Regions from separate parts of the Kitasatospora sp. NPDC101235 genome, predicted to be linked through region 4. Evidence: riboswitches for the same ligand, from Rfam matches in the RefSeq annotation. Region 4 holds a riboswitch; each other region holds the start of a gene.

Region 1 (4,939 bases), on a different contig from region 4:
GGTCGGTCGCGCCGGCGGGGCCGGACGGCAGGGCGCTCAGAGCCGGACCACCCCGGAGACCGGCATGGCGGTGACGCTCTCGTAGCGGACCTTGGTGCCCGGGCGGGGTGCGTGCACGATCACGCCACCACCGGCGTACATGCCGACGTGGTGCATGTCCCGGTAGAAGATCACCAGGTCTCCCGGTCGCGCTTCGGACAGGCTGATCCGCTGCCCGGCGTACGCCTGGGCCTGCGAGGTGCGCGGCAGGGTCACTCCGGCCTGCCGCCAGCTGTAGTACATCAGACCGGAGCAGTCGAACGCGTGCGGCCCGGTGGCCCCGTAGACGTACGGGGAGCCGATCATCCGCACCGCGGCCGCCAGCGCGGCGGCCCCGCGCTCGGAGGCGGGCGGGGCGGTGCCGAGGTCCAGCCGGTCGGTGCCCCGGGTGGCGCGCTGCTCGGCGTCCCGGGCGTCCTGGGCCGTCATCCGGGCCCGCTCGGTGGCGTCCAGGCCGTTCAACAGCTTCTGCGCCTTGGCCAGCCGCTGCTGGACCTGCTGTTTGCTGTCGGCGAGCGAGCGGCGGGTCCGGTCGAGCTCGGCGAGCTTGCCGGCCGCCTCGGCGCGGCGCTGGTCGAGCCGGCGCTGCCGGGTGACCAGCTCGTGCAGGGTCTCCTGCTGGCGCACGGCGGCCTGGCCCAGGGTGCGGGCGCGGGCCAGGTAGCCCTCCGGGTCGGGCGAGAGGATCAGCTGGGCGGTCTGGGTCATCCCGCCGCCGCGGTACTCGGCCCCGGCCACCGTCGCCAGATCGCCGCGCAGCTCGTTGAGCTGGTTCTGGGCGACGGCGATCTCGCCCTGGAGGATCGTGGTCTCGCCCTGGAGCCGCCGCTGGGCCTCCTGCGCCGCGTTGGCCTTCTCGGACGCCTGCTCGGCCTCGTCGTACAGCTGTTCCACCTGTGCCGTGACGTCCTGACGGTCGGACGGGTCCGGGCTGCCGGGGGCGGCCTGGGCGCTGCCTCCGGCGGCCACGCCCAGCGCGGTGGCGGCGGCCGCGGTCAGCACCAGCGCCCGGGTGAGCAGTTGGGAACGGCGGTGCACGGGCATGGCGGCAGCGGCTCCAATCCTGCGGTGCGACCCCCGCCGCCGCACCACGACGGGCGGCCGTCGAGCGGGAGTCCGGTGGCAGACGTTAGCGAGTTCGGGCAAGCGAGTCCAAACCCCTCCCAACCCGAATATTCGACCTCTAATCGGACATCAGATCGACCCTGCCGGAAAAGCCGCAGGCCCGGCCTTCCCTGGGGAAGACCGGGCCTGGAAGCGTCCGTGCGGGGATCAGACCCGCACGATGGAGGCCAGCGGCATGTTGGTGACCGCCTCGTAGCGCACCGACGCACCCGGCTTGGGCGCGTGCAGCACCTGGCCGTTGCCCGCGTAGATGCCGACGTGGTGGGCGTCGCTGTAGAAGATCAGCAGGTCGCCGGGCTGGGCCTGGGAGATGTCCGAACCGATCCGGGTGCCGGCCGAGGCCTGCGCCTGCGAGGTGCGCGGCAGCGACACGCCGGCCTGGTTGAACGCCCAGACCATCAGGCCGGAGCAGTCGAAGGAGCCCGGGCCGGTGGCACCCCAGACGTACGGGCTGCCGACCTTGGACGCGGCGGCCGAGAGCGCGGCGGCACCGCGCGAGCTGCCGGCGGCCACCTTCACCGGAGCGGTGGTCGTGCCGCTCGCGAGGTCGCCGCGGCTGTTGTCGCGCGAGGCGCGGTCGGCGGCGGCCTTGGCGGCGTCGAGCTTCGCGGACTCCGCCTTCTGCTGGGCCTCGACGGCGGCCTTCTCCTCGGCCTGCTGGAGCGCCCGGCGCTCCTGGTCGGTCAGCGTGTTGAGCAGGTCCTGGGCCGCCTTCAGCTTGCCCTGGACCTCCTCCTTGGAGGCCTTCAGCTGCTGGGTGGTCGACTCCAGCTCGGCGAGCTTGCCCTGGGCCTCGTTGCGGTCCTGGTCGAGCTTGCGCTGCTGCTCCTGGAGCTCCTTCAGCTGACCCTTCTGGGTGCTGCCGGCCTGGTTCAGCGTGCCGGCCTGGCTGAGGAAGTTGTCCGGGCTGGAGGAGAACATCAGCTGGACGGTCGGGGATATGCCCCCGTTGCGGTACTGCTCGCCGGCGATCTCGGCCAGGCCGCCCTGGAGCTCGGTGACCTGGGCCTGCTGACGGGCCACCTGGTCCTGCAGGCCGGAGACCTGCTTCTCCAGCTCCTGCTGCTTGGCCTGGGCGGCGTTGTAGTTCTCGGTCGCGACCTCGGCCTGCTCGTTGAGCTGGTCGACCTGCTCCTTGACCTGTTCCTTGGTCGGCTGCGGGTCGGCGTGGGCGCCGGACTGCGCGGAGAGGGCGACGGCGGCGGCGGCGACACCGGTCAGGATCGAGACGCGGGCGCGACCGGCGGGCTTGGGACGACGATGGGACGCCACGAAGGCGGACTCCTTCTTCCTACGTCCGCCTACCGGGTGAGCTGACGGGTTCGGGCCGGAAGCATGCCCTACGACGCCTCACGGCCGTTCCACCGGCCGACCTGGCGCCGATTCACCCCGGAGGAACGTGGTTCCCCGGCTCCGCTCCACAGCGCCCCCAACCACTGGGCTCCCCTGTCGGGCAGTCGCTTCGACCTGCCCCGCTGCCTCGCGAACTCGGCGGTAACCACCGCCGCCACCCTGGCTGGGCGATCGACAGTGCGGTGGTTCGGGGCACGACCCTAGTAACTGAACCGTGATCCGTTCAAATCCTTGTCAGAAAAAAGACGGAAGATTACCCAAGTTCCTTTGTGAAAATGACCGATGGTGACCAGTGGCACACGCAAGGCTGATCGGTTCTCAGCATGCGGCCGCGAAGGGGCCGGAAACCCGAACGCCACCCCCGCACGGAGGTGGCGCTTTTCACAGGCCCGGGAGGAGCCCCTCGGGAGTGTCGGGCCGTCAGACCCGGCGGATGGTGTTGATCGACATCGCGTCGGCCTTCATCACCTTCACCACGTCACCGGTGTGCGGCGCGTGGACCACCATGCCGTTGCCGATGTACATCCCGACGTGGTGCATGTCGTTGCCGTAGATCACCAGGTCGCCCGGCTGGGCCTGGTCCAGCGAGGGCACCCGGGTGCCGTAGTGGCCCTGCTCCTGCGAGGTGCGTGGCAGCGAGACGCCGGCCTGCCCGTACGCCCAGACCATCAGGCCCGAGCAGTCGAAGGTGGTCGACCCGGTGGCGCCCCACACGTACGGCGAACCCTGCTTGCTCATCGCCTTGGCCATCGCCACGGCCGCGTAGCCGCTGGCCGGCGGCAGACTGCTGAGGTCGACCCGGTCGCTGCCGCGCGAGGCGCGGTCGTCCTGCGCCTGCTGGGCCCGCAGCGCGGCGCGGTCGGCGGCGCTCAGCGAGTTCAGCAGGTCCTGGGCGGCCTTCAGCTTGGTGTTGACGTCCGCCTTGGCCTGGTTCAGGTCCTTGGTGGTGGTGTCCAGCGAGGCGAGCACGGCGGCCGCCTCGGTCTTCTCCTGGTCCAGCCGGCGCTGCTGGTCCAGCAGCCCCTTGAGCGCCTCGGCCTGGCTGGTGCTGGCCTGCTGGACGGTGGAGGCCTTCTCCAGGTAGCCGGACGGGTCGGAGGAGAGCATCAGCTGGACGGACGGGTCGATGCCGCCGGTGCGGTACTGCTCGCCCGCCACCTCGGCGAGGCCGCCCTGGAGCTGGGTCATCTGCTCCTGGCTGCGGGCCACCTGGTCCTGCAGCTGGTCGGCCTGCTTGCGCAGCTGGTCGGCCCGCTCCTTGGCTCCGTTGTACTTCTCCGCCGCCTGCTCCTGCTCCTCCTGGAGCTGGTCGATCTGCGCCTTGACGTCCGATTTGTTCGGCTGCGGCGCAGCGTGCGCGGCCACCTGGGCGGAGAGGGCGACCGCAGTCGCAGCAGCAGCGGTGAGCACGGAGATCCGCGCGCGGCTCGGCTGCTTGGGACGGCGGTGGGAGGCCAAGGGACCGGCTCCTTCTTTCATCGGACTCACCCGATGGGATGAGGTTCCAGAAAATAGGTTTGACGCCAGACCCTAGTGAAGATCTATCCGTTTTGCCACTCCCCCGAAGGCGTGAACTCCGCTTTCCACACCGACTTCACGGAAGCCGCGCACCGCCTCGGAACCGCTCCTGACCAGGCATCATGCGGCCCGGTGGGATCAGGGCCGGGCCAGCCGGTTCAGCAGCAGCACCGACGCCACGGGGCGCGCGCCCGCCTTCCGCACGCCCTCCGCGACCTCCCGGTCGGTGGACACCACCACCACCGGGCGGCCCTGCGGCTCGGCCCGCACCAGGCGGCGGATCAGCTCGTCGGCCGTCTCCCCGGTCCGGCTGAACCGCACCCGGACCCCGCGCGGCGGCGCCATGATCACCGGGACGTCCAGGTCCTGCCCGTCGAACACACAGGTGACCTCCGCCTGGGTGCGCTGGGCCAGCATCGCCAGCCCGCCCAGCAGCCGTATACGCTGCTGCTCCAGCGGCAGCGTCGGATAACCGGTCTTGGTCACGTTGTAGCCGTCCACCACCAGGTGCACCTGAGGAATCGCCAGCAGCTGGTCCAACAGCGCCGGATCGTCCTCGGCCAGCCCGCGCCGGGCCACGTCGTGCGGGGAGGCCGCCCCCGGCACCACCGCCTCCACCAGGTCCGCCGGGCGGATCTGGGAGACCGGCAGCGCCAGCTCCCGCTGGAGTCCCTGGGCCGACTGCAGCACGGCGTCCAGCAGCAGCCGCAGCCGCATGTCCTCGACGCTGCGCCCCTCGCGGGCCGACCGGCGGCCCTGCTCGACCGCGTTCTCCAGTTCGGAGACCCGGTGCCTGAGCCTGCGCGCCTCGGTCTCGGCCGCGCCGCGCTCGGCCGCGGCCTGCGCCTTCACGGCCTCCAGCTCGCCGGCCACCCGGCGGGTCTCGGCCTGCGCCCGGCGGGTG
Region 2 (4,939 bases), on a different contig from region 4:
GGTCGGCCGCGCGCGGTTACCGGGACGCGGTGCGCGCGGCCGAGGGCCTCAAGCCGGAGTGACGGGCCCCGGCTCGGAGTGACGGGCCCGGGCTCGGGGTGACGGCCCGGGCCTGGAGTGACGGGCCTCAGGCCGCCTTGGCGGCGGGCTCGGGGCGCCGCTGCGGCGGGACGAGTTCGCCGATGGCCTCGCCGACGAGGACGACGAGTTCGGCGAGGCGCTCCAGGTCGAGGTGGTCGGGCAGCTCGGCCAGCGAGACGATCCGTTCGCCGTCCGGGCCGGCCACGGCGAACAGGTCGATCGGTCCGAGGTGCTTCTCGGCGGTGTCCACGAGGGCGGCGACGTCGCTGGGGCGGCGGATGTCGCCGCAGACGCCGACGACGGGGCAGCCGGGCCGGTCGAGCTCGGAGGCGAGGTCCTCGGCGATGCCGACGTGCTGGTCGGCGATCAGCATTCCGGTGGCGCCGGCCGCGGCGAACCGACGGGCGAGGCCCGCGCCCGACCCGCCGTCGAGGACCGCGATGACGACGACTGACCCGCTGACCCGCATGGCCTGCTCCTCCCTGTGGACGACACCGCACCGGCGCCCACGCGTACTGCGGAGGATCGTAGGCACGTCCTGACCCTCCGCAACAGGGATTACCCCTCAGGTGACCAGGCTCACGCCCGCCCCGCGGCCAAGAGTCGGCCAAGAGCTGTCCACGGGCTGTCCACGGCCCGTCCATGGACGGGCCACGGAGTGTTGGCGCGCCGGACGCGATCCGCGGGCGGGGGAGCGGCGGCCCGCCGGAGGGAGGGCGGGCCCGTCGCACCGGATACGGTCGGTCCATGCCTGCTCAGCCCGACCCCGCCCGTCCCGCCGCCGCGACCTCCGACGCCACCGCCCCGCAGCTGTTCACCTGGGAGTTCGCCGCCGACCCGTACCCCGCCTACGCCTGGCTGCGCGAGCACGCCCCGGTGCACCGCACCACGCTGCCGAGCGGCGTCGACGCCTGGCTGGTGACCCGGTACGCGGACGCCCGGCAGGCGCTCGCGGACAGCCGGCTGTCGAAGAACCCGGCGCACCACAGCGGGCAGGCGCACCGCACCGGCCGGGTGGGCATCCCGGGGGAGCGGCAGGCGGACCTGATGACCCACCTGCTGAACATCGACCCGCCGGACCACACCCGGCTGCGCCGACTGGTGTCGAAGGCGTTCACCCCGCGCCGGGTGGCCGAGTTCGAGCCGCGGGTGCAGCAGCTCACCGACCGGCTGATCGACGGCTTCGCGCAGCGCGGTTCGGCGGACCTGATCCACGAGTTCGCCTTCCCGCTCCCCATCTACGCGATCTGCGACATGCTGGGCGTGCCGGCCGAGGACCAGGACGATCTGCGTGACTGGGCGGGCATGATGATCCGCCACCACGGTGGGCAGCGCGGTGGGGTGGGCCGGGCGGTCAAGCGCATCCGCGCCTACCTGGTGGACCTCATCCACCGCAAGCGGGCGGACCTCGGTGACGACCTGATCTCCGGCCTGATCCGGGCCAGCGACCACGGCGAGCACCTGACGGAGAACGAGGCCGCCGCCATGTGCTTCGTGTTGATCTTCGCGGGGTTCGAAACCACCATCAACCTGATCGGCAACGGCACCTACGCGCTGCTGCGCAATCCGGAGCAGCGCCGGTTGCTGCAGGAGTCGGTGGCGCGCGGGGAGACCGCGCTGCTGGAGACCGGGATCGAGGAACTCCTGCGCTACGACGGGCCGGTGGAGCTGGCGACCTGGCGGTTCGCGACCCGGCCGCTGACCATCGGCGGGGTGGACATCCCGGTCGGCGACCCGGTGCTGGTGGTGCTGGCCGCGGCGGACCGCGACCCGGCCCGGTTCGCGGACGAGAACACCCTGGACCTGGCCCGGGCCGACAACCCCCACCTGGGGTTCGGGCACGGCATCCACTACTGCATCGGCGCCCCGCTGGCCCGGATGGAAGGGCGCGCCGCGCTGGCCACGCTGCTTTCCCGGCTGCCCGATCTGCGGCTCGCGGAAAGCCCGGAGAATCTGCGCTGGCGCGGCGGTCTGATCATGCGTGGGCTGCGCGAACTCCCGGTGGAATTCAGCCCGGAGAGCCGCTCCCCGCACACGCCTGCGCATACCCCGTCCGCGCCCTCGCGCTGAGGTCACGCGACGGACGTCACCGATCGCCTGCCGGCGAGGGTGTGAACGCCCATCAATCCGGACATAACGCCGCCGGTGGTAGGCGATCGGACACGGGCCGTAATTTTCATGTGATATCGACGATATGAGCTTGTGATTGGTCTGATGATCTGTCTACTCTCCCTGGAGTTCGCAGCTGCGGACCTCGTGCGCGGAACGCCGAATCCTGCCCGCCGCGCCACGGGAAACCGACCAGAACCCTGGGCAGGGGCGGGGGAACCAGGTTTGTTGCCGTCTCCCCACGGCTTGGGGTGAAGCCGCCCGAGCGGAATCGTCTCCGCGTACGGCGGCCGGGCCACCTCCCGGTCCGAACCCGACAGCTCACCTCGCAGGCGTGCGGAGAGGGACCTCTTCATGCTGTTCGTTGGAACTGGCCGTCACCGTCGTCGCACCCAGGCCGAGAAGGCCATCGCCGTCGCCGGTGTGGCCGGCGTCGGACTCGCGATGCCGCTCCTCACCGCCACCGGCGCCTCCGCCGCCCCGGCCTCCACCTGGGACTCCGTCGCCCAGTGCGAGAGCGGCGGCAACTGGAGCATCAACACCGGCAACGGCTTCTACGGCGGCCTCCAGTTCACCTCCAGCACCTGGAAGGCGTACGGCGGCACCGCCTACGCGCCGCAGGCCAACCAGGCCAGCAAGGCCCAGCAGATCTCGGTCGCCGAGAAGGTGCTGGCCTCGCAGGGTCCGGGGGCCTGGCCGGTCTGCTCCCAGAAGGCCGGTCTGGCCAAGGGCGGTGCCCCGGCCGCGGTCGACACCTCCTCGGACGCCAAGGCGCAGTCCGCCCCCAAGCAGCAGACCCCGAAGCCCGCCGCCAAGCCGGCCGAGAAGCCGGTCGCGCAGAAGCAGGCCGCCCAGAAGCCGGCGCAGAAGCCCGCCGCGCAGCCGGTCCAGCAGGCCGCCCCGCAGCAGCAGGCGCAGCCGCAGACCCCGGGCTTCTCCGGCAAGGCCGGCTGGGACGCCGACGCCAAGGTGTACTGGTACCAGAACAACGGCGCCTGGTACTGGACCAGCCACCAGAGCGTCTACCAGCAGTACGCCGGCCAGGCCGCCGCCCAGCCGCAGTACGCCCCGCAGGCCGCGCAGTACGCCCCGCAGGCCACCGGCCACGACTACACGGTCCGCGCGGGTGACACCCTGTCGACCATCGCCGCCGCCCAGGGCGTGTCCGGCGGCTGGAACGCGCTGTACGAGCAGAACCACGCCACCGTCGGCGGCGACCCGAACCTGATCCTGCCCGGCCAGGTGCTGCACCTCGGCTGAGCCGTCGCGGCCGGCGCCGGGCCGTGGTGCCCGGCGCCGGTCCGTCATGTCCGGCGCCGACGCCGTCGCGTGTTCCGTCCCGGCATCCGAAGGGGCCTCGGTCCTACCGGTCCCCTTCGTCCGCATTCGCCCGCTCCGGTGGGACAAGCTGGGGCAAGCAGGTGAACTACCGGTGGGTAGTGGGGCCACACGCTGAGACGGGACCGAGGTCGGCGTGGCCCCGGGAGCCCGGGCGGTTAGGCTCTGGTCGTAACGACTCCGCAATCGTCCTGCTGACAGCACCACCGTCAGACCGGACCCTGCTTCCGCAAGGAGATGCCTCGTGCCGTCCATCGATGTCGTCGTAGCCCGTGAGATCCTCGACTCGCGCGGCAACCCCACGGTCGAGGTCGAGGTCGGCCTCGACGACGGCAGCACGGGTCGTGCCGCTGTCCCGTCGGGTGCCTCCACCGGTGCCTTCGAGGCGCTGGAGCTGCGTGACGGCGACAAGAACCGCTACTTCGGCAAGGGCGTCGAGAAGGCCGTCCTGGCCGTCATCGAGCAGATCGGCCCGGAGCTGGTCGGCTACGACGCCACCGAGCAGCGCCTGATCGACCAGGCCATGCTGGACCTGGACGCCACCCCGGACAAGTCCTCGCTCGGCGCCAACGCCATCCTGGGCGTCTCGCTGGCCGTCGCGCACGCCGCCTCCGAGGCCAGCGACCTGCCGCTGTTCCGCTACCTGGGCGGCCCGAACGCGCACGTCCTGCCGGTCCCGATGATGAACATCCTCAACGGCGGTTCGCACGCGGACTCCAACGTCGACATCCAGGAGTTCATGATCGCCCCGATCGGCGCGGAGTCCTTCTCCGAGGCCGTCCGCTGGGGCGTCGAGGTCTACCACACGCTCAAGGGCGTGCTGAAGGAGCGCGGCCTGTCCACCGGTCTGGGCGACGAGGGCGGCTTCGCCCCGAACCTGGACTCCAACCGCGAGGCCCTGGACCTCATCGTCGAGGCCATCCAGAAGGCCGGCTACGTGCCCGGCCGTGACGTCGCGCTGGCCCTGGACGTCGCCTCCTCCGAGTTCTACGAGGACGGTGCCTACCAGTTCGAGGGCAAGGCGCTCACCTCCGCCGAGCTCATCGAGTACTACGCCGGGCTGGTCGCCGCCTACCCGCTGGTCTCCATCGAGGACCCGCTGGACGAGTCGGACTGGGACGGCTGGAAGGCCATGACCGAGAAGCTGGGCGACAAGGTCCAGCTGGTCGGCGACGACCTGTTCGTCACCAACCCGGCCCGCCTGGCCCGCGGCATCGAGACCGGCACCGCCAACGCGCTGCTGGTGAAGGTGAACCAGATCGGTTCGCTGACCGAGACCCTGGACGCCGTCGAGCTGGCCCAGCGCAACGGCTACCGCTGCATGATGTCGCACCGCTCCGGCGAGACCGAGGACGTCACCATCGCCGACCTGGCCGTCGCCACCAACTGCGGCCAGATCAAGACCGGTGCC
Region 3 (4,939 bases), on a different contig from region 4:
TCGATCATCGCCTTCCGCGCGCCGAGTGCGGCGGCCTGCCGGTCGGCCACGAGCTCCGGCTTCGGGAAGTCGGGGTCCTTGCTGCCCATGACCACCAGCGCCGGGCACCGCACCGCGGCCGTCCAGCCGACCGGTGCCGAGTCGCCGTGGACGTACCCGCGGGTGGCGGTCTTCCGTCCCGGGGTGCGCAGCGCGGCGACCAGTCCGTCCACGTACGCGTCGAAGTCGGCGGGCTTGGCGCCGGGGAAGGCCATCCGGCGCAGGTAGAAGCCCCAGGAGGCCGGCCAGTGGACGAGGGCGGCGCCCATCAGGCCCATGACGCCGCGCATCAGGGCGCCCTGCGGCGGGTTCTCGACGAAGGCGTCGAGGAGGACGATCCCGGCGACCCGCTCGGGCGCGTCCCCGGCGGCCTTGACGACGGTCGCGCCGGTGTACGAGTTCCCGGCGAGGACGGCGCGGTCGATGCCGAGGTGGTCGAGCAGGGCGAGCACGTCGCCGGCGATGGCGGCCGGGCTGTAGTCGTCCCAGGTGACGGAGGATTCGCCGAAGCCCCGCAGGTCCATGGTGACGACCCGGTGGCCGGCGGCGACGAGCAGCGGGCGCAGGTGCCGGTACGCGGCCCGGCTGTCGAGCATGCCCGGGAGCAGGACGACGGGGGTGCCGTCGCCCTGCCGGGTGTCGTCGAAGGCGATCCGGCCGCCGGGAGCGGTCAGGTACCGGGTGCTCGGGGTGATGGTGCCGTTCATGGGTGGTCCCCTTCGGGCCGTCGGTGCGGGGCATCGGCTGTGCTGCCGATAGCCATAAAGCTAAGGCTAATAGCCTTAGCCGTCAAGCGACCGTCGGCGACGGGCCGCGGTGGCGGGCCGGGAGAAGGGGAAGGGGCCGGTCAGGCCCCCTCGACCTTGAACGGGTCGTGCTCGCTGAGCAGCTTCTCCAGTCGGGCCTGGTCGACCCGGGTGATCATCTCGCTGGACTCCTGCCGGTCCCGGATCACCTTCGCCAGCGTGAACGCGGAGGTGACGGTGTAGAGGAGGCCGACCCCGAGGAAGGCCCGGGTCCATCCGCCGACCGGCAGGTAGACGATTCCGGCGACGAGGGCGATGCCCGACAGGGAGAAGGAGAGGACGGCCTGGACGAAGTACGCGGCCGTGGTGCGGGCCTGCATCGGTGCGCTCATGGCGTCAGGATGCGGCGGCCCCGCCGGGCCGCACATGAGTAGGGGTACTCAGGTGAGGCCGTGCATGAGGGGCCGTTCGTTGACGTCCGATCACCTTCCACCGAGCTGCTCCAAACGGATGGCTTGGAATCGGAGCGTCCTAGGATTAACGTTTGATAACGCAGCACGGTTGTCAACGCCGTACCCAGACGGCACCGTGCGCCGTCGCCTAATCCCGCCGACCGGCCTCCGGGCAGGTCAGGGAGCCGGGGAACCACGTTCCTTGGGGTGAATCGGCGGGGCTCCGGCCCGGCCGTAGGAGACCTTCCTGCTCCGAACCCGTCAGCTAACCCGGTAGGCGCGAAGGAAGGAAAGGAGCGCGCCTCCCGTGGCGTCGACGCACACCCCGGCACACCCGGCCGGCTTCGCAGCCGGTACCCAGCTCCTCGACCACCCCGGCGCGGACGGCCCTGAGGACTTCGGTCCCGAGGCCTTCGGCGCAGAGGCCGAGACCAACCGCCACCGGATGCCGCGTCAGACCCGCGGAGCCTCCCCGCTGCTCGGCGTCACCGCCGTCGCCGCCACCCTGGGCGCCACCGGCTTCGCCTCGGCGACCCCGGCCGCCGCCCCCGCCGTCGAGGCCCCGGACGAGACCCCGGTCGCCCTCTCCGCCGACCCTGGCCTCGCGCTCGCCGCCCGCATCCAGCACCAGGCCGACAGCCAGCGCACCGCCGCCGAGGAGACCGCCCGGCTCCAGGCCGCGCAGGAGGCGGAGGCCAAGGCCGCCGCCAAGGAGGTCGAGGCCAAGCGCGCCGCCGAGGAGGCCGAGCGGGCCAAGGCCGCCGCCCTCACCCTCCCGGTGAACGACTACCGGCTCTCCGCCCACTACGGCCAGAGCGCCCGCTACTGGGCCAACCTGCACACCGGCCTGGACTTCGCCGCCGACACCGGCACCCCGGTCTACGCGCTCGGCCAGGGCACCATCACCTCGGCCGGCTGGGCCGGCTCGTACGGCTACCGGATCGTCGAGACCCTGCCCGACGGCACCGAGATCTGGTACTGCCACCTCTCCTCGATCACCAAGGGCTCCGGCAAGGTCGCCTCCGGCCAGCAGATCGGCAAGGTCGGCGCGACCGGCAACGTCACCGGCCCGCACCTGCACATGGAGGTCCGCCCCGGCGGCGGCGCCCCGGTCGACCCGGAGCCCTGGCTCCAGCAGCGCGGCCTCAACCCCTGACGCACCCGCACGAAGCCCCCGGCCCGGAGCACCCGCTCCGGGCCGGGGGCTTTGCGCGGCGTCTCACTCCTCGACGGGCAGCTGCGCCAGGTACGCCTCGATCTCCTCCGGGCCCGGCTCCGGCGCCAGCTCCGGGAACTCCGTCACCAGCAGCCGCGGCAGCCCCGGCACCGTCCACCCGCCGAACAGGTCGAGCGCCGCGTCGACCGCCGCCTCCTCGAACTGCCCGAAGTCCCCGGCCAGTTCGTCCGGCATCGGCCGCCCCTGCGCGGTCAGCTCGGCCAGGTTGCGGTAGCTGCGCCGCATCAGGCCCTGCTCCAGCAGCCGCCGCGCGCCGTCCGTGGCCATGCCGACCGACAGCACCCGGCCCGGGCCCCAGCCCTGCTCGTCCGGCTCGTCCAGCCAGCCGGCCGGCACCAGCGCCTCGTACGCGGCCAGCCGCTCCTCCTGCGCCAGCTCCCCGAAGCCGGCCAGCCAGTCCCGCACCGCCGCCCCGTCCGTGACGTCCACCCCGTGCGCGTGCAGCAGCAGCGCGTACAGCCGGGGCCAGGTCACCAGGTCGGCGCGGCGCAGCAGCCCGGCCGCGACCTCGCCCTGCCACTCGGCCTCCGCGTGCAGCCGCTCCTGGCGCTTGGCGTTGAGCCGCCGGGCCGCCCGTTGGTGGTCGATCAGCAGCCGGACGGCGTCGCCGTAGGCGAGCGGGTCCTCCTCGGGTGCCGGTTGGACGTACAGGTGGAGCCGCTCGTACAGCAGGTGCTCCACCGCGTCGGAGGTCAGTTCGGGCCAGCCGTCGTGCATCCTGCCCTCGCCCAGCTCCAGCAGCGCCAGCACCGCGCGCAGCGGCCCCTCGGCCACCGGCGCGCGGCCCTGCTCGGCCGCCCAGGCGAGCAGGTCGGCGGCCTTGGTGCGCGGGGCGAGCCGCAGGTCTTCGTCGTTCATAGTCCGAACGGTAGCCGCCGGGCGGGGATAGGGTCGGCAGCCATGGTCCCCGTACGACTCACCGGCCCGCGACTGGCCGTCCGCGAGTACCACCACACCGAGGGCGACGTGGACGCGCTGCACGCGCTGTTCGGCGACCCGGAGGTCACCCGCCACCTGCCCTTCGGGCCGAGCGGCCGGGAGGCCTGCGCCGACCAGGTCGAGCTCTACCTGGAGGAGGCGATGGCCGAGGAGCGGGACACCTACCGGCTCGCCGTCACCAGGCTCGCCGACGCCGAGGAGCCGCAGGACGCGACGCCGGTCGGGCAGGCCTCGCTCACCCTCGACGGGCACCGGGCCGCCCACCTCGGGTGCGTGCTGGCCCGCGAGTTCTGGGGCCGCGGCTACGCGGGCGAGGTCGTCGGCCTGCTCTGCGGCCTCGCCTTCGACGTCCTGGACCTGCACCGGCTGGCCGCCCGGGTCGCGGTGGCCAACGAGGCCTCCGTCAAGGTGCTCACCGGGCGGGGGTTCCGGCTGGAGGGGCGACTGCGGCACGACGGGTTCAAGGACGGCGTCTGGTCCGACTCGTTCCTCTACTCGCTGCTCGCCGACGAGTGGCCGGGCCCGGGCGCCCGCAGGCCGGGCCCGGACCGCTGAACGCCGCGGACGGGCCGGGGGGCGGCCGCCCGGACGCAGGGCGGACCGAACGAGGGGATCGCGGCGGAGGGGGGTTAACCCCACCCCGGATCCGCCAGGCCTCCGGATCACGCCTGGCCTGCGCGTCCGTCAGACTGGACACCGTCAGCAGGACGAACGACCGACAGTACGAGGGGCCGGGGGCCGGGAGCATGAGCAGCAGCCGCAGCATGGAGGACCGGGAGTGGGACGTCCCGGGCGGTTACGGTGACGACCCGCGCCCCGCCCGGGCCCGCCGGACCGAGCGGCGGCCGGCCCTGTGGCGGGCGCCGTTCTCGGCGTACTACTACCGCGAGGTCGGCTACGCGCTCAGCGGCCTGCCGGTGGCGATCGCCGGGTTCTCCGTCTCGATCGTCATGTTCTGCTTCGGCCTCGGCACCTTCGTGACCGTCCTCGGCCTGCCCGTGCTGGGCGCCCTGACCAGCCTCGCCCGCGGCTTCGGCCGGCTGGAGCGGGCCCGGGTGCGCGGCATGCTGGCCCTGGACGTCCCCGGCCCGGAGCCGGTGCGCCAGGTCCGCCCGGGCAGCTGGGGCGCGATCACCGCGCGGCTGGCGGACGCGGCCGGCTGGAAGGCCGTGCTGTACCAGGTGGTGATGTTCCCCTGGGCGGTGTTCAGCTTCTCGGTGACGCTGGTGTTCCTGCTGCTCGGCTGGGTGATGGCGCTCTACCCGCTCTACCACTGGGTCTTCCGGACCTACACCCCCTGGCACGGGTACCGGCTGTTCGACTACTCCGACAGCGAGGGCATCCAGCACGTGTACGAGGTCCAGGCGCCCTGGCAGATCGCCGTGCTCTCGGTCATCGGACTGCTGCTGGTCTTCCTCACCACGCAGCTGGTCCGCGGCCTGACCAACGTCAACCGGGCCGCCGCCCGGGGCCTGCTCGGCCGCTGACCCCCGGCGGCCCCGCCCGCGTCCCGGACACCTTCCGGA
Region 4 (4,939 bases):
AAGATGAACACCCGCTCCTGCGAGCGCGTCAACGGTCTGGCCGTCATCCTGCGCGGCTACGCCTCGATGACCGGCGAGCTGGCCGGTGACCAGTGGAACGAGGGCGACGTCTCCTGCTCGGTGGTGCGCCGGGTCGCGCTGCCGGACGCGTTCTTCGCCTTCGACGGCCTGCTGGAGACCTTCCTCACCGTCCTCGACGAGTTCGGCGCCTTCCCCGCCGTGATCGAGGCCGAGCTGGACCGCTACCTGCCGTTCCTCGCCACCACCAAGGTGCTGATGGGCGCGGTGCGCGCGGGCGTCGGCCGGGAGACCGGGCACGAGGTCATCAAGGAGCACGCCGTCGCCTCCGCGCTGGCGATGCGCGCGGGCGCCCGGGAGAACGAGCTGCTGGACCGGCTGGCCGCCGACGAGCGGATCCCGCTGGACCGGGCCGCGCTGGACGCGCTGCTGGCCGACCGGCTGTCCTTCACCGGTGCGGCCGGTGCCCAGGTCGCCGAGGTGGTCCGCCAGGTGGAGGCCGTCGCGGCCGCCTACCCGGAGGCCGCCAAGTACGCGCCTGCCGACATTCTCTGACGTCTGGTCAGTTCTGAGTCGTGGGCCCTGCCGCCGGACCGGTGGCGGGGCCCTCGCGCGTCGTGGGGACGTGGCCCGGGTCGAACGGCGGGGTGGTGGTGCCGCACGGCCAGTCGCAGTTCGGCTCGGCCACCGCTTGCTCCTCGGGGGCGAGCACATTGCCCCGTACGGTCGCGAAGGCGATCAGCCCGCCGGCGACCAGCAGGCCCGCGCAGATCAGCATCGCGGTGTGGAAGGCGGAGTCGACCGAGGCGGGCACCCGGTAGGCGTCGCCGCTCAGCCCGGCCAGCGTCGGCAGGGCGGCCACCGCGAGCAGGCCGGCCGCGCGGGCGGCGGCGTTGTTGACCCCGCTGGCGATGCCCGCGTGCCGGACCTCGACGGCGGCCAGCACGGTCGCCGTCAGCGGTGCGACCAGCAGGGTCATTCCGCAGCCCAGCACCGTGACGGCGGGCAGCACGTCCACCCAGTACGAGGAGTCGGGGCCGATGCGCAGCATCAGCAGGACCCCGGCGGCGCACAGCACGGGACCGACGGTGAGCGGGATGCGCGGGCCGATCCGTTTGCCGAGTCGTCCGGCGCGCGCGGACAGCAGCAGCATCAGCACGGTGATCGGCACCAGCGCGAAGCCCGAGACCAGCGGTGAGAACCCGGACACGATCTGGAGCTGCACCACCAGCAGGAAGAAGACGCCGCTGAACGCCGCGTACACGCACAGGGTGACCAGGTTCACCGCGGTGAACAGCCGTGAGGAGAACAGCCCGAGCGGCAGCATCGGCTCGGGCGCGCGGCGCTCGACGGCCACGAAGGCGACGCCGAGCGCCACCCCGATCACCCCGCTGACCCAGACGGCGGGGGACAGGCCCTCGCCGGCCGCGGTCAGTGCGTAGGTGATCGCGCCGAGGGCGAGGGCGGCGAGCACGGCACCGAGCACGTCGAAGCGGCCGGAGGCGTCCTTGTCCCGGCTCTCCGGCACCGAGCGGGTGGTGACCGCGATGACGGCGGCGGCGAGCGGCAGGTTCAGCAGGAAGATCCAGCGCCAGCCGGGACCGTCCACCAGCCAGCCGCCGAGGAAGGGGCCGACCGCGGCCGACACCCCGCCGAAGCCGGACCAGAGGCCGACCGCCGTCGAGCGGTCGTCAGGGTGGAAGACCGCCTGGAGCATGGCGAGCGAGCCGGGGGTGAGCAGTGCCCCGCCGATGCCCTGGACGGCGCGGGCGGCGATCAGCACGTGGATGTCCGGTGCGACGGCGCAGGCCGCGGAGGCGACGGCGAACCAGACCACGCCGATCAGGAAGACCTTGCGCCGCCCGTACCGGTCGCCGAGCGCGCCGCCGAGCAGGATCAGGCCCGCCAGGGTGAGCAGATAGGCGTTCAGCGTCCATTGCAGGGACGCCAGGGAGGCGCCGAGGTCGGCGCCGATCCGGGGCAGGGCGACGTTCACCACGGTGCCGTCGAGCATCGCCATGCTGGAGCCGAGCACCGTCGCCAGTAGTACCCAGCGTCCCTGCGCGGTGCCCAGGCGCAGGGTGCCGGCCTCGGAGGTGGCCACGGGCGAATCCTGCGCTGCGGGGGCGCACGTGACAAGGGTCACCGGTGGGTGTGTTGGCCGAGGGCGGTGCGTGAACGGGCGGGTGCGCTGCGTCGCGGATCTCGGCGCAGGGTCGTGGATCAGTGGCGGGGGGTGAATGGGTTGTGTACGTACCGTGGGGTGCGGCCTGCGGAGTGTCACCGCGTCCGGGGGGATCGTTGCCGTTTCAAGAGATCGACATTGCTTCACCCGAACGGATGGGTTTTAGTTCAGCGACCGCCCGGCCAGTCCGGACGGATCCACCGGGTGGAACGCCGAGTCCTGCCGCTGCCCGGTGGTTCGAGACGAACTCTGTACGGCAGGAGTGGGGGACCCACAGGTAAGTCGCCGGACCGGAGTTCGCGCCTCAGGGCGCGGGTGTCCAGGACCGGCTCGGGGTGAAGCCGCGCATGCGGCCGGGCAACTCCAGCCCGAACCCGACAGCTCACCTCGCAGGCGTCGGAGAGGAAAACCCCATGCCTGCTCAGGCCCGTCGTATCGCCCTGCCCCGCGCTGCCCGCATCGGCATCGCCACCGCCGTCACCGGCGTCTCCTTCGTCCTCCCGCTCGTGACCGCGGTCAGCGCCCAGGCCCACATCGTTCCGGCCGCCCCGGTCGCGCAGGCCGCCGCCTCCACCGACGCCAAGCAGGCCGCTGATCCGGCCGCCCAGGCCGCGCAGGAGAGCTACCGCGTCGTCAGCGGCGACACCCTGTCCAAGATCGCCGACGCCAAGAACGTCGAGGGCGGCTGGCACGCGCTGTACGAGCAGAACCGCTCGGTCCTCGGTGCCAACCCGAACCTGATCTTCCCGGGTCAGCAGCTCGCGCTGCCGGGCCACGCCGCCGCGCCGTCCGCCGACGCTGCTCCGGCGAAGCCCGCCGCCCCGGCCAAGCCGGCGGCCCCGGCGACCCAGGCCGCCACGCCGCAGGCCCAGGTCCAGGTGAAGACCGAGGCCGCCAAGCCGTCCGCGCAGCTCCAGACCCAGCTGCAGGTCGCCACCCCGGCCCAGGTCGTGACCGCCACTCCGGTCGCCGCGGCCACCTCCGGCTTCGTCGCCCCGCTGGCCAGCCCGAAGCTGGGCACCGCCTACGGCGTGGCCGGTTCGATGTGGGCCTCCGGCCACCACACCGGCCAGGACTTCATCGCCTCCACCGGCACCCCGCTGCGCGCCGTCGCCAACGGTGTCGTGGTCAAGGCCGGCAACGGCGGCGCCTACGGCAACCAGGTCGAGATCAAGCTCGCCGACGGCCACTACGCCGAGTACGCGCACCTCTCCTCGATCGGTGTGAAGATCGGTCAGGCCGTCACCGTCGGCCAGCAGATCGGCCTCTCCGGCGCCACGGGCAACGTGACCGGCCCGCACCTGCACTTCGAGATCCGCAACGGCTCGGAGTACGGCTCGGACATCAACCCGGTCGCCTACCTGCGCGCGCACGGCGTCGCGCTCTGAGCCCGAGGCACTCCGACTTCGCGGGGCCCTGAGCCCCGAAGGTTTCAGGAACCACCGCTGCTGCGGGGCGAATCGATCCTCCGGGATGGTCATGTCGGGTGACCGCTCGACCGGGTGATCGCCGCACAGTGGACATGGGCGCGGGACACGCCCAGGCCGGCCCGGCTTCATGAGGACCTCCTCGTGGAGCCGGGCCGGCTGCTTCGTTCGAGCGGGAGTCAGTGCCGGTGGACCGGCAGGCCGTGCTGGGCGGCGGCCAGCAGCTCGTGCATCCGGTGGCCGAAGTCGTCGGTGTCCCGGGCCGGTTCGGGAAAGACCAGGCGGACGTCGCGGTGGCCGTGCGGGTGGTCCAGGCGCAGCACCAGGCCGTGGCGGTCCAGCGCGAGCGGGCGGACCTCCGGCTCGTGGGCGAGCACGGCCGGGTCGAGCAGCCGGGTGAGGACGTCGAGCGCCTCGGCGTGGTCGTCGGCGAGGTGGGTGAGCAGCGCGGCCTCGTGCCGGGCCAGCGGGTCGGGGGCGGCGAGGGCGAGGTCGTCGGCGGTGACCGCGCCGGTGCCGTACGGGGTGGCGAGGACGGCGTGGGCGACGTCCACCCGCAGGTGTACGCCGAGGCCGTCGTCGGCGAGGTGGGCCAGGTGCAGCCGGCCGGCCAGGGTGAGGCGGGCGCGGACCCGGTCGCGGACGGCGACGGGGGAGACGTCGGTGACGTCGATGACGACGGCGAGGCCGTCGGTGGCACCGGCGGCGGCCGCGGTGAGCGGATCGTCCAGGGCGGTGCGCAGCCGCAGCCGGGAGCCGTGCACGGAGACCGGGGTGTCCAGGTGGTGGTGCTCGCCCAGGGCGCGGACGGTGAGCGAGGAGGTCGTGCCGAGCAGGCTGTGGGTCCGTTCGGCGGTGGTGGGCTCGGGGACCTCGGTGTCGCCGGTGGGCAGGCTCATGGGCGGACCTCCAGTAAGTTAGGTGAGCCTAACCTAATGCGGGGGTGGGGGCGTGGCAAGCAGGCGTCCGGACGGGCGGAAGGGCCCGGACGCGCGAGTGGCGTCCGGGCCCTTCGGTGCGGCGGTGCGTCAGCCGATGACGGCCTGCGCGTCGATCTCGACCAGCATCGGCTCCTGCGGCAGCTCGACGAAGACGGTGGTGCGGCACGGCTTCACGCCGCCGGGCTTGATGTTCTCCTCGATGAACTCGGCGTAGACCTCGTTCATCAGGGGGAAGTCGGCGCGCTTGGTGAGGTAGACGCGGAACATCACCACGTCCTCGATGGTGGCGCCGCCGGCCTCGACGATGGCCTTGACGTTCTCCAGGGTGCGGCGGGTCTGCGCCTTCACGTCGCCGTGGTGCAGGTACT

The links. A riboswitch is a leader RNA that binds a small molecule or an ion and turns the genes downstream of it on or off. The one in region 4 is predicted to bind cyclic di-AMP.
Region 1: another riboswitch for cyclic di-AMP. It lies ahead of ACIRRH_RS02285 (NlpC/P60 family protein); the one in region 4 lies ahead of ACIRRH_RS17130 (peptidoglycan DD-metalloendopeptidase family protein).
Region 2: another riboswitch for cyclic di-AMP. It lies ahead of ACIRRH_RS03990 (transglycosylase family protein); the one in region 4 lies ahead of ACIRRH_RS17130 (peptidoglycan DD-metalloendopeptidase family protein).
Region 3: another riboswitch for cyclic di-AMP. It lies ahead of ACIRRH_RS25765 (M23 family metallopeptidase); the one in region 4 lies ahead of ACIRRH_RS17130 (peptidoglycan DD-metalloendopeptidase family protein).

What each region holds. Positions count from the first base shown of each region.
Region 1 covers NZ_JBIWNZ010000001.1:480,476-485,414, reverse strand. Annotated here, with positions in the region: gene ACIRRH_RS02290 (NlpC/P60 family protein) at 37-1,083, opposite strand; gene ACIRRH_RS02285 (NlpC/P60 family protein) at 1,312-2,436, opposite strand; cyclic di-AMP (ydaO/yuaA leader) riboswitch at 2,447-2,600, opposite strand; gene ACIRRH_RS02280 (NlpC/P60 family protein) at 2,938-3,975, opposite strand; gene ACIRRH_RS02275 (NYN domain-containing protein) at 4,174-4,939, opposite strand, start outside.
Region 2 covers NZ_JBIWNZ010000002.1:114,333-119,271, forward strand. Annotated here, with positions in the region: gene ACIRRH_RS03975 (MazG family protein) at 1-62, shown strand, start outside; gene ACIRRH_RS03980 (SDR family NAD(P)-dependent oxidoreductase) at 128-550, opposite strand; gene ACIRRH_RS03985 (cytochrome P450) at 829-2,151, shown strand; cyclic di-AMP (ydaO/yuaA leader) riboswitch at 2,371-2,539, shown strand; gene ACIRRH_RS03990 (transglycosylase family protein) at 2,545-3,450, shown strand; gene eno (phosphopyruvate hydratase) at 3,773-4,939, shown strand, end outside.
Region 3 covers NZ_JBIWNZ010000016.1:175,691-180,629, forward strand. Annotated here, with positions in the region: gene ACIRRH_RS25755 (alpha/beta fold hydrolase) at 1-746, opposite strand, end outside; gene ACIRRH_RS25760 (YiaA/YiaB family inner membrane protein) at 887-1,177, opposite strand; cyclic di-AMP (ydaO/yuaA leader) riboswitch at 1,373-1,531, shown strand; gene ACIRRH_RS25765 (M23 family metallopeptidase) at 1,545-2,393, shown strand; gene ACIRRH_RS25770 (hypothetical protein) at 2,457-3,332, opposite strand; gene ACIRRH_RS25775 (GNAT family N-acetyltransferase) at 3,375-3,968, shown strand; gene ACIRRH_RS25780 (sensor domain-containing protein) at 4,160-4,900, shown strand.
Region 4 covers NZ_JBIWNZ010000009.1:37,814-42,752, forward strand. Annotated here, with positions in the region: gene purB (adenylosuccinate lyase) at 1-573, shown strand, start outside; gene ACIRRH_RS17125 (MFS transporter) at 581-2,122, opposite strand; cyclic di-AMP (ydaO/yuaA leader) riboswitch at 2,477-2,612, shown strand; gene ACIRRH_RS17130 (peptidoglycan DD-metalloendopeptidase family protein) at 2,617-3,591, shown strand; gene ACIRRH_RS17135 (DUF2470 domain-containing protein) at 3,810-4,529, opposite strand; gene ACIRRH_RS17140 (RidA family protein) at 4,659-4,939, opposite strand, start outside.